3 regions of the Mammaliicoccus lentus genome follow, and region 2 is predicted to be linked to each of the others. Evidence: riboswitches for the same ligand, from Rfam matches in the RefSeq annotation. Region 2 holds a riboswitch; each other region holds the start of a gene.
The links. Region 2 has a riboswitch for thiamine pyrophosphate ahead of tenA (thiaminase II). Riboswitches for the same ligand answer to the same signal wherever they lie in the genome.
Positions count from the first base shown of each region.

Region 1: it holds a riboswitch for thiamine pyrophosphate, as region 2 does, so the genes downstream of both, ACNMOQ_RS09625 (ECF transporter S component) here and tenA (thiaminase II) in region 2, are expected to answer to the same signal.
Region 3: it holds a riboswitch for thiamine pyrophosphate, as region 2 does, so the genes downstream of both, tenA (thiaminase II) here and tenA (thiaminase II) in region 2, are expected to answer to the same signal.

Region 1 covers NZ_OX344834.1:1,932,816-1,938,047, forward strand. The annotation lists gene auxA (lipoteichoic acid stability factor AuxA) at 1-184, opposite strand, end outside; gene ACNMOQ_RS09620 (hypothetical protein) at 332-457, shown strand; TPP riboswitch at 732-835, shown strand; gene ACNMOQ_RS09625 (ECF transporter S component) at 928-1,503, shown strand; gene ACNMOQ_RS09630 (ABC transporter ATP-binding protein) at 1,515-2,918, shown strand; gene ACNMOQ_RS09635 (energy-coupling factor transporter transmembrane component T family protein) at 2,908-3,699, shown strand; gene purD (phosphoribosylamine--glycine ligase) at 3,810-5,060, opposite strand; gene purH (bifunctional phosphoribosylaminoimidazolecarboxamide formyltransferase/IMP cyclohydrolase) at 5,072-5,232, opposite strand, start outside.
Region 2 covers NZ_OX344834.1:401,794-407,025, reverse strand. The annotation lists gene ACNMOQ_RS01825 (phosphatase PAP2 family protein) at 1-328, shown strand, start outside; gene ACNMOQ_RS01820 (acetylornithine deacetylase) at 628-1,863, opposite strand; gene tenA (thiaminase II) at 1,884-2,561, opposite strand; TPP riboswitch at 2,632-2,740, opposite strand; gene ACNMOQ_RS01810 (epoxyqueuosine reductase QueH) at 2,805-3,524, opposite strand; gene ACNMOQ_RS01805 (PTS beta-glucoside transporter subunit IIBCA) at 3,677-5,232, opposite strand, start outside.
Region 3 covers NZ_OX344834.1:829,464-834,695, reverse strand. The annotation lists gene thiD (bifunctional hydroxymethylpyrimidine kinase/phosphomethylpyrimidine kinase) at 1-728, opposite strand, end outside; gene tenA (thiaminase II) at 731-1,411, opposite strand; TPP riboswitch at 1,488-1,585, opposite strand; gene ACNMOQ_RS04020 (LysM peptidoglycan-binding domain-containing protein) at 1,731-2,564, opposite strand; gene ACNMOQ_RS04015 (single-stranded DNA-binding protein) at 3,035-3,616, opposite strand; gene ACNMOQ_RS04010 (YwpF family protein) at 3,800-4,237, shown strand; gene fabZ (3-hydroxyacyl-ACP dehydratase FabZ) at 4,332-4,775, opposite strand; gene ACNMOQ_RS04000 (DNA-directed RNA polymerase subunit beta) at 4,775-5,059, opposite strand; gene murA (UDP-N-acetylglucosamine 1-carboxyvinyltransferase) at 5,061-5,232, opposite strand, start outside.

The sequences.
Region 1 (5,232 bases), 1.3 Mb from region 2:
CTAACTCATCAAAAAAAGCTACAAAAAAGTCCCAAATATTACGAATATGGATATTAGCAGAGTCTTTAATATTATAATCTTTAATACGTGGTGCATTAAATAATATCAGTAGGCCCGTTATGATAATGAATATACCTATAATCCGGCTAAAATGAACTTCCCAGCTTTTTTTCTTAATAGACATGTTCTTCACCTCATTGAACATTATAATTGTTTCATTTTCAAATGTCTTTAAATAAATCGAAAATCAGCCCCAAGAAGTATAAATAAGTTTAAAAGTCAGTACTACCTGGGTATATAATAATATCATACATTTTAAGGGAGTGTTATTATGAGTAATAACGATAAACATAAAGAAGAAGCAGAAAAAGCTAAGAAAAAAGAACAAGAAAACAAAAAAGATAACGATAAAGGACAAGATGAAACAAAAGACAACATTCAAGACACTTTTGAATAAATATATCTTATCTTAAATTTCAACGCTTGAGAGGCTGGGACATAAATACATGTCTCAGCCTCTTTCATTATAATGGTAGTAGCTGAAATGCACTTATATCAAGCTTTTTTAACCCTAGTAATCTTTGCCGGGGCGGGACTACGAAATCTTTTTAATAAAATGAGATTTCTGTCCTACTCCCTCATTCTTATTATATTTTTGAATAATATGATGTTACAAAATGTTCTTATTGACAAAAGATTTAATAAGACTTATCGTAGTGTTAACAAATCAATAAATGCACTAGGGGCGTTTTAAACTGAGACAGACCTGAAAAAGTCTGAACCCTTTGTACCTGATCTAGATTATACTAGCGTAGGAAAGTGTTCGTGAATCTTATAATATTCATTTTTATAATGATAACAATATTTTTATGCGCTTCTATCTAGATATAGAAGTGCATTTTTTTATATAAAAAAGGAGAATTAGTTATGGCAAAAAGATTAACTTTATCTGATATTTTAGTAACTGTATTAATAGGTGCTGTATTTGCGATTATTTATAAATTTTTATGGTTACCGTATGAAGTTTTAAAACCACTTGGTCTCCATTTAGAGCAATCTATTTATGGTTTTTGGTTTATTGCAGCTATTATCACTTATTTGATTATTCAAAAACCTGGTGTAGCATTATTAGCAGAATTTGCAGCGGGTGCTGGCGAAACAATAGTTATGGGACAATTTGATATTCCTACTTTTGTATATGCCTTACTTCAAGGCTTAGCTTGTGAAATTGTATTTTTAGCTGTTCGATATAAATCGAGAAAGTTATCTGTCGCTATTATAGCTGGAGCTTTGGCTGGTATCATTACTTTACCCGTTGATTGGTTTTATAATTATTTAGGCGATGTTGCAACTTGGAATATTATATTAATGTTCAGCATAAGAATACTGAGCGGAGCTATATTAGGTGGCGCGCTTGGATACGCTATTGTACGAGCACTTGATCGAACTGGTGTTACTAAATTATTCAGACCTTCTTCTAAAAAAGATTACGACTTATTATAGGAGCTATAAAATTGTTATCACTTAAAAATCTTAGACTTAAATATCCAGATGATGAACGTATCATTTTTAAAAATTTAAATATTACTATAAATGATAGAGAGAAAGTTTTATTACTTGGTCCGAGTGGTTCAGGTAAAAGTACCCTATTAAATGTATTAAGTGGCATCATTCCTAGGTCTGTAGATATACCTATGAAAGTTGATGAAAAGCATATTGACCCTTTCCCAGGTGTTATATTTCAAGATCCTGACACACAATTTTGTATGCCTAAAATTAAAGAAGAGTTGGCTTTTGTATTAGAAAATATGAAAGTTGAGCCTAACCGAATGGATTCACTTATATCAAAAGCTATGCAAGAAGTTAACTTAGAGGCAGACCCATCTAAAAAACTTAGCCAACTTAGCGGTGGAATGAAACAGAAATTAGCTATTGCTTCTATTTTATTGCAAAAAACTGATACTTTATTTTTAGATGAACCAACTGCAATGTTAGATACATCTTCTACTTATCAACTTTGGGATTTACTCATGCAACATTGGGAAAATCAAACAGTTGTAATTGTTGAGCATAAAGTTGATTATATATGGAATTATGTAGACAGAGTCATTGTCATGAACGATAAAGGGCAAATTACGCATGATAGTACACCTGACGACATATTAAATAACCATACTGACGTATTAAATGAATATGGTGTTTGGCATCCTAATTCATGGGATTATGCACCTAAATCACTTTCTATTAACCATAAATACGAACCTTTATTAAATATAAGTAATCTAGAAATATTACGTCATCGTAAAAAGTTATTTAAAGTAAACGATTTATCTATAAACAAAGGTGAATTAATAGTGTTAACAGGGGCTAATGGAACTGGAAAGACTACTTTTTTAGAAACCTTAATGCAACTTATTAAATATGAAGGAAATATTTATTACAAAGATAAACGTCTAAAAAAAATAAAAGATGCATCTAAACACATGTATTTTGTATATCAAAATCCAGAATTACAATTTATTGAAATGTCTGTTTATGATGAAATTTCGATTAATTTTTCACATCAAAATAAAGAAACAGCACAAGCAAAAACTGAAGAGATGTTGAAATTATTAAGATTAGAACATGTAAAAGCACAACATCCATTCGAACTTTCAATTGGACAGAAAAAAAGATTAAGCGTGGCTACAGCATTAAGCACGCAATCTGAAATCATATTACTAGATGAACCGACATTTGGTTTAGACAGCCATAACACTTTTGAACTGATTAAGTTATTTAAACAGAGAGTTGCAGATGGGCAAACTATTATCATGATTACACATGAAAATGAAATCATAAATCGTTACGCGACCAGAATATTGAACATTCAAAATCGTGAATTAGCCATAAGTGATGGTGACGTTTATGCTGAATAATTGGAAAAGATATTACACTTTCATCGATAACGTTAATATTTTAACTAAACTATTATTAGGTATTTCACTATTTTTCTTTGCCATTTTCATACATGATTTTGATTTCATGCTTTATTTAACAATTGTGATGTTTATATATTTAATATTTATTAGCGGTGTAAAATGGGCGCCGTTGTTAATTGTTATTGCTATTACTTTATTCTTTGGCTTTACTTCCTCGCTATTTATGATTTTTTACGGTGAAGGAAGTCATACGTTGTTTAAATTTGGTATTATCAATATTACGAGTGAAAGCTTAATGAGAGGCTTACACGTTACAATGCGTACATTGGTTATTTCCTTTTATGGAATGGTTATACCTTTCACATCACAAATTATTTATGTGTTCTATAGCTTCATGCAACATTTAAAATTAAAACCTAAAATAGCTTATGCTTTTATGGCATCTATCAGAATGATTCCTATCATGTTTACATCATTCATCCAATTAAGACAAGCATTAAAAATGCGTTATCAAGTCGTTGATAAAAGTCAGCGTAAAGGACTTAAATGGATAAATCATTTACTTATACCGACATTAAGTCAAAGTATAAGAAAATCTCATAGATTAGCAGTAGCTATGGAAGCTAAAGGATTTACGAATGGTAAACGAACTTATTATTATAAAGTGCCTTTTACAATAAATGATGTGTATTTTATTATAATGTCAATTTTATTAGTTATTTTGGCGTTTTGTTTAGGGAGTTTCTTCCCTATTACAAACATTACTGATATTAGGTAACATTGCGTTATGTTTGACCATATCTTTCCCTAAAAGAACGAAATGTAGCGCAATGAAAAAGACCGATAAAATTTATGCAATCAAATAAATTTTATCGGTCTTTCATTTTATTATATTTGAGCTTTCAATGCTTTATGTCCTATATCTTTTCTATAGAATAAATTGTCGCATTTTATTTTTTCCACTTGAGCATAAGCATTTTTTTGTGCTTCTCTTATATCTTTGCCTGTTCCAATAGAAATCATAACTCTTCCACCGTTATTTTCATATTGTCCTTTTTCGTTCTTTTTCAAGGCGCTAACATAATACTGTTCTATTTGGTCTAAGCCTTCAACTATATGACCTTTTTCGTAATTAGCAGGATACCCTTTTGATGCTAATACAACGCCTACTACACTTTCATCTTTCCATTCAAGCTTGATAGGTTCTTTTTTATATGTTTTTTCTAGCAGTTCAATAAAATCTGAATCTAATTTTGTTAATAATACTTGTGCTTCAGGATCTCCAAATCTCGCATTAAATTCAATAACTTTTGGACCATCTTCTGTTAAAATTGCACCGATATATATTAACCCGAAGTATTGTATACCCTCACTTACAAGTGCTTGAGCTATAGGTTGCGCTACTTTTTGATTTGTTTCTTCGATGATTTCTTTTGAAATATGTGGAACCGGGCAGTAAGCACCCATACCTCCAGTATTAGGACCTTTATCAGCATCAAATGCACGTTTATGATCTTGAGCTATACAATCAAAAGGTACCGCAAATTCTTCATTTACAAATGTCATAACTGAAAATTCTTCGCCTTCAAGAAACTCTTCAAATACAACTTTTTCATCATCTGTTGTATATAAAGTTTCTACAGCTTGTCGAGCTTCTTCTCTAGTCAAAGCTACGATAACACCTTTACCAGCAGCCAGCCCATCCTTTTTCAATACAATTGGTATAGGACATGCTTCAACATATGTTAATGCTTTTTCTTTAGAACAAATTGTTTCATATTCAGCTGTTGGAATATTATATTTGTCCATTATTTTTTTAGCAAATTCTTTTGACCCTTCTAATTGTGCAGCTTCTTTATTAGGTCCAAATACTTTAGCATTTGTTTCACTTAAAACATCAGTTAATCCATCAATCAAAGGTTGTTCTGGGCCGATAATAACCCATTCAATATCATTATTTACCACGAACTCTTTTATCTTTTCATGATTATCTTCTTTAATATTTGAAATGACAGTTGCTACACCACTCATCGCATCATTTCCTGGAATAACAAATACCTCTTCGACTGTATTTGAAAGTTTACATTTTTGAGCTAAAACATGTTCACGACCACCTGAGCCGATTATCAGTACTTTCATTTATGAACCTCCTAATGTTTAAAGTGTCTCACGCCAGTAAATACCATACTTATGCCATATTTATTTGCCATATCAATAGATTCTTGATCTTTTATTGAACCGCCTGGTTGAATAATTGTCTTAATGCCAGCTTTTGCAGCAGTTTCAACTGAATCTCCCATTGGGAAAAAGC
Region 2 (5,232 bases):
TATCCAAAGGCCAAGACCTTCAGAATTTATAGATGGCTTTAGCTTTCCTAGTTTACATACATTAACTTTATTCGTAGCTATCTTTATTGCTACATGCTTCTACGATAAAGCAATTGTAAAATGGATATTTGGTATATTAATTGTTTCTATGATGTGTTCAAGAATGTATTTAAACGCTCATTTCTTCTCAGATACATTCGCAAGTTTAATCATTGTCCATTCAATTTATATAATCGTAGTTAACATGCAAAATAAAATTAAAGATAAACGTTTATTGGAAGAAAATAAGAGCAATAGTAAAATTCAAAACAACCAACAACAAAGCTAGTGTATAAACCCATAGCTCTAAAAAAGTCTACTAGTCCGTTAATTATAATTTAATGGATTAGTAGACTTTTTATGTATATACGATTTTGAAAGTGCATGTTAGCTTAAGGTGTTGCTCGACCCAGTAGTCTCTCACTCATACTATTCCTCCGGTCGTCAGCACTTTGCAAAATCGTTTAAGGTGAAATATATAGCGCTAACGTGCTTGTTTATAGTCACTAGCTAGTTAGAATATGTAACGGGCTAGTCTTTTATTTCTTGCACGTTAGAGCACCCACTCTCTTCTAGTTTATTTCACTTTTATAATTTTTCAGGGTTTGAATACCATTCTTTTAAAAATTGGTATAATACGTCGCTAAAGTTTTCTAAGTCTTTTATTTTTATCTTTTCGTTTACTGAGTGTGCTTCTTTTAGCTCTCCAGGTCCATACAATATTGTTGGAATGTCAAAATAATTCAACCATCCTCCGTCTGTCACGGTCGTACTGATTCCCTGTTGTAGCTGACTTTCCATAACTTTCTCATGTGCTTTTGCTAACATTTTGAGTCCTGGGTGTTCTGTCGGTAACGTGAAACTAGGAAAAATCTCACCTTTGTCTTCGATCATGGAAGATCCGCCCCATTCAAATTGTAACGGGTTATCTCTCAACCAAATGTCCGCTTCTGCTACTTTATTTAAATATGATTCGATTTCTTCAACAACTTCTTGGTAATTTTCATTCGGTAAATAATGCACCGTTATCCATAATCGACATTGGTCTGCTATAAATGCAGGGTGACGCCCTCCTTCAATAACGGCTGGGTTAATTGTTGTTGTTCCATTTGGCATATTTGGATATTGTTTCATAACAGACCAATGTTGTTCTAATTCTTGCAATGCTTGTATTATTTTGCTCATTTTTTCTATTGCACTTGCTCCAAATAATCCTCCACCAGCATGTATCATCTGTTGTCTAGCACCATCATGTATGGTTTCTTTACTTTGTACAGTTATCCATCCAGTTATTACGCCACCTTGACCTTGTGCTATTTGATTACTAGTATCTAATACTATAGCTAAATCGGCTGCTTCAATTTGTTCGCAAGCTGTCTTAGTACCTGCTTCTCCTACTTCTTCACCTACTACAGATTGAATGATAATATCGCCTTTCGGTTGAATATCTTCTTTACAAAGTTTTTCAATCACATATAATAACGTTCCAAATCCACCTTTCATGTCACTCACACCACGACCATATAAATATTCATCTGCTTTCGTTAACTGAAATGGAGGATGCAACCATTCTGAAGCATCTCCAACTTCTGCTACATCTACATGACCATTTAAAATCAATTTAGGTGCATCTTTGTTCGTTCCTCTCAACACCGCATTAATGACACTATCATTCTCATATAATGGTATGCGTTCTATTTCAAAATTAAGTTCTTTAAGTAAATCTTCAATGTCATCTTGTAATGGATCAGTGTTGCGAGCAGGAGGACTTTCAGTATTAAACTTGATGAGCATATCGATTAAATCAAAATGTCTTTGGTTCATTTCTACTACCTGCCTTTAGTTTATTTTACTGGCACTGACCACGTTTCTAAATTCTCAGCCATCTCCCAGAACATATATTCATAGTAGCTCGTCTTTACGACTATATTTTCTAATCGCGCTAATTCTTCTTCAGTCTTACCTTCAGCTACTTTATCCATTAATTCAATACAATCTTCTTTAAATAAAGTAAATTCGTCAGATGAATACATTTTCACCCATTCTCCGTAAAGTGGATGATCTGTTGCTCCTTCAATATTTGCTAGTTTCAAACCAATATAATTATAGCTCCATGTACAAGTTAAAATAGCTGCAATCACATTTTCAATTCCACCTTGTTGAGCTAAATTCAGCATATAGCTTGTATATGCTACAGTAGTTTCTGCTGGTTCTGTTTCTTGTAGCTCCTCTTCAGAAATGTCGAATTGCTTAGCATATCCGCGGTGTAAATCCATTTCTGTATGCAACGTTCCATTTGCCAAATCTGCGTACGTTGTCATCATATTTAAGTCTGTAGATTTAGATGCTCCTATTAAAAATAATCTCGTATACTCAATTAAATAAATATAATCTTGCCTTAACCAATGTTTAAATTTTTCTTGTTCCAACGTACCTTTACCTAACTTTTCAATAAATGGATGTTCTAAATAAGATGCCCAAATTGGTTCGACACGCTCAAATAATCTTTCTGTAAATTTCATGGTATTTTCCTCCTTAAGAATATAAAAAAAACGCTATTTTCCATTAGAAAATAGCGTGTACTCACATACAGATAAAGTTACGCCACTTTCCTACGCTAGTATCATCTAGATCAGGTTCAAGGAATTTTAAAGTTAATCTTTAATCTCAGCCTAAAAATAAGGCACTTCCAGTGGTTTCTTCGTATATTTAATTAGTTCGTAACACCAACATACATTCTTTTTATATTTTTTGCAAATTTCAATTTATTCACATGACTTTAAAAATGCTTTAGCACTTTTATTCACTTCTTTAAAATCAATACCTTGTTGCATAGCTGCAAATACACAACCACAATAGCATTGTCTAAAAATATCATATTCCTTACACATCGTAATTGATCTTTCATATCCTTTATTCTTCTTAAAATCACTCGGTAAATAATGAACATTATAAATACTTTGTACTTCCATACCTAATTCATTAATCAATTGAGCGTTTTTCTTAGGTGACAGTGTTAAAGCACTCGCAAAATAGTCATAGCCTAAGTTTACAGCCGCTTCAGCAACAAGTTCTAGACGCATTTCAAAACAAGCAGTACACCTTAGACCACCTTCATTCTCATCAGCAAGTTCTTTATCCTTTACCATTTTCATAAATTTATGTGGCTCATATGGCGCCTCTATATATTTGACATTCGTATTCATTTTCTCATTAAAAGCTGTAACAAAATCTTCTTGAACCTTAGCTCTTCTTTGATACTCAGCTTTAGGATGAATATTAGGATTCGCAAAATAAATCGCAACATCAGCATACTCCGTTAACAACTCTAACGTATAAGTACTACAAGGTGCACAACAACTATGAATTAAAATACTAGGTCTTTCCTCTTGACGCTCCCAATCACTTATCATTTTTCTCATTACTCTATCGTAATTAATCTTTTGATTTTTCATCTTATCAATAATGTTATTCGCAGCAATCAACCTCAACACTCCTTATGTTAAAAATTGTAAAATATATTTTATTTTATAACAATCAGTGATGAGAGGCAATTGTGTTAAGGTTGGATATGCGTGGGTATTAGCCGCAAAAAAGAGATTCTTTTATTATCTCAAGAACCTCTTTTTAAATATATTTATTTTAAATTAAGTTCTGCTATTCGCTCGTTATTATAGACCAATCCTTGTTTAAGTAATTTTAAATGGTTAACTTTATCAACACTATTAGTAACAACTGTGATAATAGTCGTTTCTTTATTTAATTCTATGATTCGATTTCTATCCATTTTAGCAATTAATTGACCTGGTTTAACAACTTGTCCTTCTTTAACATTAAGCTCGAATACATCTTCTTTAATTTCAACTGTGTCTATTCCCATGTGCACTAAAATTTCTAGTCCTTCTTCTGTTTCAAAGCCAATGGCATGTTTAGAATCTGAAATTAAAGTAACTCTACCTTTTATTGGACTGTATATCTCATCAATTTCTGGTATTGTACCAAAACCTTCACCCATCATTCGTTGAGAAAATACCGGGTCATTTACATCTGCTAAGGATATTATTTTTCCTTGTGTAACACTGTTTAACATTTCAGGAATTTTATTCTTGGTTTCTAACTCTTCATCATCTAATTCTGATTGATTTGTACTTTCAGTTACTACATTGGTAACTTTTGATACGCCAAATACATTTGTAATAATGAATCCTAATACAAATGTAGCAATACCAACAATTACATAAGTTAATAATTGGCTAAAATCATATATATACATAAGTGGTGATAGTATAACAGCTAATCCATAAGAGTTTGCTTGTATATTTAATAAAGCGAGAACTCCACCACCTAAAGCCGAACAAAGTAGCATAATACTTAATGGTCTAATTCCACTACGAAGTACAACACCAAACAACGCAGGCTCGCTTACACCTAATAATTGTGTAATTGTTGCACTTATACCTGCAGTTTTAAATGATGCTTTTTTACTTCTTAATGATAATGCAAGACATACACCAGCATTAGAAAAACCATACATAGCTGCCAAAGTGATAAGTGGATTAAATCCAGTTGAAGCTAATAACGAAGTTTCTACAATAATAAACATATGGTGCAATCCAGTCATAACAGCTAAAGGATATAAAAAGCCAATCAATAATCCACCAAATCCAAATGGTAAATGAATAAATGATTTAACTACTGTAATACCAAGTGATTCTATACCATGTACAATCGGTCCCATAATAAATAGTGAGAAAATCATCATTAATAATATAACGAAAAATGGTGTGAATATTAAATCTAATGCATTTGGCATTATCTTTCTTAGTCTTTTCTCAAGCTTTGCACCAATTATTCCTGAAAACAATGCAGTTAAAATACTTCCTTGATATCCTACGATAGGAATAAATCCACCAACCATTATAGGATCAGTATCTCCACTTGCTACATCATAAGCGTTTGGTAATGCCGGCGATACAAGCATAAGACCTATTAAGAAACCAATAATTGGGGTCCCACCAAAGGTCCTAAACGCACTCCAAGCTATAAATGCAGGCAGGAATGCAAATGCTGTATCAGTCAAAACAGTTATTAATGTTTGTATATAGTTGGGTATCATTTCAGGGCTGGCACCGAAAAACCCTAAAACTGACTCATTAAAGACGACTCCTTTAAGACCTAGGAATAAACCTGTAG
Region 3 (5,232 bases), 430 kb from region 2:
ATTGCTAAAGTAATAAATCTCTTAGCTGTATTAACCGCTTCTTCTATCGTATGTCCTTTAGCTAATTCTGCTGTAATCACTGCGCTAAATGTACAACCAGTCCCATGTGTGTGTTGCGTATCAAATCTTTCACTCTTCCAACTTCTTATACCCTCTTGTGTAAATAAATAATCAATAGCATCACCTTCTAAATGACCGCCTTTAATGACAACACCTTTAGAACCAACTTCATTTAAGAAAAATTCTCCAGCTTTTTTGATTTGTTCTTCTGTTTGAATTTTATACCCTGTTATATCTTCAGCTTCTGGTATATTTGGCGTTACCACAGTAGCTAATGGTAATAATATAGATTTTAATTTATTTTTACCTTTATCATCCATCAGTGAATCTCCACTTTTAGCGACCATTACAGGATCAATGACATAAGGTTTATTAGCTTGTTCAATATAAGGTTTGATTGTTTCCATCATTTCTTCTGATGCAATCATGCCCGTTTTTATTGCATCTGGCGTTTCATCATCGAATACACTTTTCAATTGAGATTCAAGTACTTCTATAGGTAAATGGTAGACATCTTGTACACCTAAAGTATTTTGAGAAACGATACTAGTTGGAACTGCCATTCCATATACTCCTGACGCTTGAAATGATTTTAAATCTGCCATGATACCTGCTCCGCCTGTTGGGTCGGTACCAGCAATCGATAACGCAATGTTTGGTTTTTTCATATTTATCTCTCCTCAAATTCCCATTTTTCTTGAATATACGACATGTTGAAGAAATTGCGTTCATGAACAGTGCTTTCTAAAAAATTTCTTTCGACTAGTTCTATTTCTGCTTTAGATGCATTTTCACTAAAAGTATCGAGCCAGTTGTCTAGTACGCCCATTAGTTCATCCATACCTTTATAGTAAAATTTAAACCATTCTTGTAACTTATGATTAGACGAAAAATTATTTCTCTCAATAGCTAGTTGAGCTATCCTTCTATATACATATGGACATGGTGCCATAGCTGCTACAGTATAAGCAACATTTTCATGTGCGTACGCATTATAATACATATGCTTAATATAGTGATCTGCAGTAGGATACCATGCCCCATCTTTTATTACTTCATGATAATCTTCACCGATATAATCCGCTAATATTTGATGAGCTCCTACTTCCCCTGAAGAAGCGAATTCTATTTGTTCTAATAAAAATTTCAACTCTTCTTTAGAGTCTATCTTAGGAATTAATAGCGCATAGACTTTAGCAAATTCATTTAAATATCTGGCATCCGCTTTTAAATAATGCTTTACAGCTTCTGCTGAAATGTCATCATTTACAAACCCTTGAATGAATCCATCATTATATATTTCTTCAATAATTGGTTCTACTTTTTGTTGTAACTGCTCAGAAAAACGCATGTTATCTCTCCTAATAATTTTTTAAATAAAAAAATGACTTCTTTCGTATAAAAAGAAGTCAATTAAAAGTAGAGTATACGTTAATTGACCACTTTCCTACGTTGGCATTATCCAAATCAGGTATAAGGGACTGAACGAATTCATCTCAGCCTATAGGCGCCCCTAGTAGTCATTCCTTTATTCAATTACTTTAAGATTATCAAATACATTTATAATGGTCAAATTAAACAACATTAGTAAAATATAAAAAATCGCCTAGGATATTTCCTAGACGATTGAATTAATATTATTTATATAACTTGAAAATTAAGCTTTTAGCTTACCACCAGCCATGAGTTTTACGGAATTCAATTGCAGCTGCTTCAGAACCATAACGTTGTTTCGCGTAGTTTAACATACCTTTAGTTTGTGTAGCTACAGAACCAGTTCCCCATGATTCTTTAGTTTGACCTAAACCTTGGTAACCGTTAGGGCTTACCGCATTTGGATTACCACTTGATTCTGGTAATACAATTGTATTCCACATTGCTTCAGTTCCACCTGCAGCTAAGAATTGAGCTTTAGTAGATCCACCAGTGCTAGCCGATTGAGCTGGCGCTTTATATGAAGTTTGTGAAGTTTGAACTTTATTGTATGTTGGTTGAGCTGGTGCTTTGTATGATTGTGTTGGTGCTTGATAGTTAGCTTGGTAAGCTGGTGCTTCAACTTGTGTTTCAGTTTGTTGAACCGGAGCTTGTTGAGCTACTGGAGCTGTTGCTGGTTCAGCTGATTGTGCTGGTGCTTGTAATGATAAAGTTTGACCAACAACAATTAGATCTGAATTTAAGTTGTTCCATGCTTTCAATTGAGATACTGTTACATCATATTTAGATGCAATTTTCCCTAAAGTATCTCCTGAAACTACAGTGTATTCTGTAGTCGCTTCAGTATTTTCTGCTTTCGCTTCATTAACTTTAATTACTTGGTTAGGTAAGATTAAGTTTGAATTTAAACCATTGTCCGCTTTAAGTGCGTCAACTGTTGTTCCGTATTGTTTAGAGATCTCAAATAAAGTGTCTCCCGATTTTACTGTATGAGTTGCTGCATCAGCTGTAGCTGTTACCCCTGTCGTAACTGCAACTGCTGCTGTTGAAACTGCTAATAATTTTTTCATGATTGAATATTTCCTCCTGTAAGGTTATCTCTTTATTTATGATTTTTACTTTATAAACTATATCATTAAATTTGATGACATAGGTTACAACCATATGAAAAATTACAGCTAATTATTACAATTGTATTACATAAATCTCAAGAATATTTTACAGCTTTATACTTTCTTGAGAACTTTCATGAAAGTATTCTTTTAAGTTGTGTAAAATTAATTAAAGTGCAATTTGTAACACCACTGTAATTGGTTACACAATTATAATTAAACTCTTAAGTCATATATAAACTACTTATAAAATATAAAATACTTCCCACAAATTTTAGAATAAGTTTGTAGGAAGTAATTAAACGTCCAATAATTTGAACAATTTAATAAGCGTCTGGTTATTTATATTCTAGACACACTGGAATATAGAATCGAGAGTATTTTAGTTTTGGAAGACTATTTTTATTAATAGAGGAATTAGAATGAATCTATGATTTTACTACCATAGATTTATTCGAGGTTTGTGGTTGTTCAGATGTGTCTGTTTCATCATGTATAATTTCAATCATTTTATTATACTGTTTATAAACTTCATCTTGCGACAAGTTATCTTGTTCGTTCTCTTTGGCCTTTTGTTCAGCTGTATTTCTTTCATCGCTCATTCTAACAGATAGTTCTTCTGAATAAGTGTCAGCACTTTCACTTATTAAATCACTTATCTCTTCTTTAGATTGAGGGACACCTTTCCTATTTGTTGAAGGCATATTTAAAAACTTTATCGTTTCACAAATAATTTCAGTAATATATTGCTTTTTATCATCTTTAATATATACACGTGTTTGTATTTGGCCTGTTAAAGCTATTAATTGACCTTTCTTCGTATATTGATGAATGTTATAAGCTAATTTCCCAAAAGCTTTGCACACAATAAAGTCAACAACCATATTACCTTCTTTAGATTTATAACCCCTTTCAACGGCTAAACAAAATGTAGAAATGATAGTGTCACCTTTCTTAAAATAGGCAGGGTCTTTAGTTAACCTCCCAACTAAAACAGATTTATTAAGCATATCTTTCACCTCCTTATATTTTTAATATAAGGAATCAACATTTTTACGTCAAAATCCATTTTTTTATATTTTCCATCATAATTTTCAACAATATCCTTAGAATATTGTTATTTACTTAAAAAGTGCTTTATAATAGAACACAAAGTTAAACATTCGTAGTTTTAACATTTAAGGGGGATGTTTATGAAAACATTTAAAGCAGTTCGCTTTCAAATCGTAAATGATGAACAGATTACAGAATATGAATTGTTAGATGGTATTATTATAAATAAAGAAAATAGTGGAACAGGTTGGTTATTAGAAATTTTAATCTCTGATATTCATTATGAACAAATGAAAGAATATCATGACACTCAAAAATTATTAGACACACGCGTCGTTATTACAAGACCATCTAATGACCCTGCATTATTTGATGCGACTATAAAATATATAGAGCAATTAGATGAAAAAATTTCAGTAGTATTTGAATGTCATATTTATACTTTAAGACAAGTTTATGCTGAACGATTACTAGAACAATTAATAGAAGAAGGATTAACAGGTGAAGAACTTAAAACTTCATTTAATCGACTTATGCAATCTAAACCAAAATTAAAAGATGAAAAAAGTAATATATAATAAAGAGTGAGATATAAATCTCTCGACTATTTACAACAAATAAAGCCACACCATTGAACATTCAATGGTGTGGCTTTATACATCTATATATTTTTTATTTTTGATCCACAAGTGCAAAGCTAATTTCACAACTACATGCAACTTCTCCATCTACTGTTGCTTTAGCAGTACCTTTTCCTATTGGACCTTTAATTCTATTGATTTCTACTTCTAATCTTAGCGTGTCACCAGGCACTACTTGTCTCTTAAATCGACACTTATCGATTCCTGCAAACATAGCTAACTTACCTTGGTTTTCTTCTAATCGTAGCATTGCTACTGCACCTGTTTGCGCTAAAGCTTCAACGATTAGTACGCCAGGCATTACGGCATAATCAGGAAAATGACCTTGGAAGAAAGGCTCATTCCCAGATACTTGCTTAATACCAACACAACGTTTACCATCTTCTAATTCTACAATTTTATCTAATAATAAAAATGGATAACGATGAGGTATTATTTTTTTAATTTCATTATAATCGTAAATAATTTCTTCCATCATGAACTCCTTCCTGTTAATTCAAAGATGTGCTGCCAAGTTTCAGGTTTAAATACACCAAATGGATTATGCAAAATGCCATAACCAATCATAGTCCCGACAACAAATAGCAAGACCATTAAAATTAGCAGTATAAGTAATTTCATCCATAACGGTATTACACGATGTTCAACTTCAATACCTTGAATCGTTTCAACTCTACTCGTTTGAATTTTTTCTTTAAACCTTTTAAATGGCGACTTTCTATTTTTTTCGTCAGTTCTCGATGATTGTGTTTCAGCCATACTAAACCCTCGCTTTATCTTTTAACTTGCCTTCATCATTAATGCGTTCTACATCTGCACCTAATGTTTTTAGTTTACCATGAAAATCAACATAACCTCTATCTAAATGTTTAAGTTCTGTAACATTTGTATAACCATCAGATACTAGTCCAGCAAGTATAAGTGCTGCACCT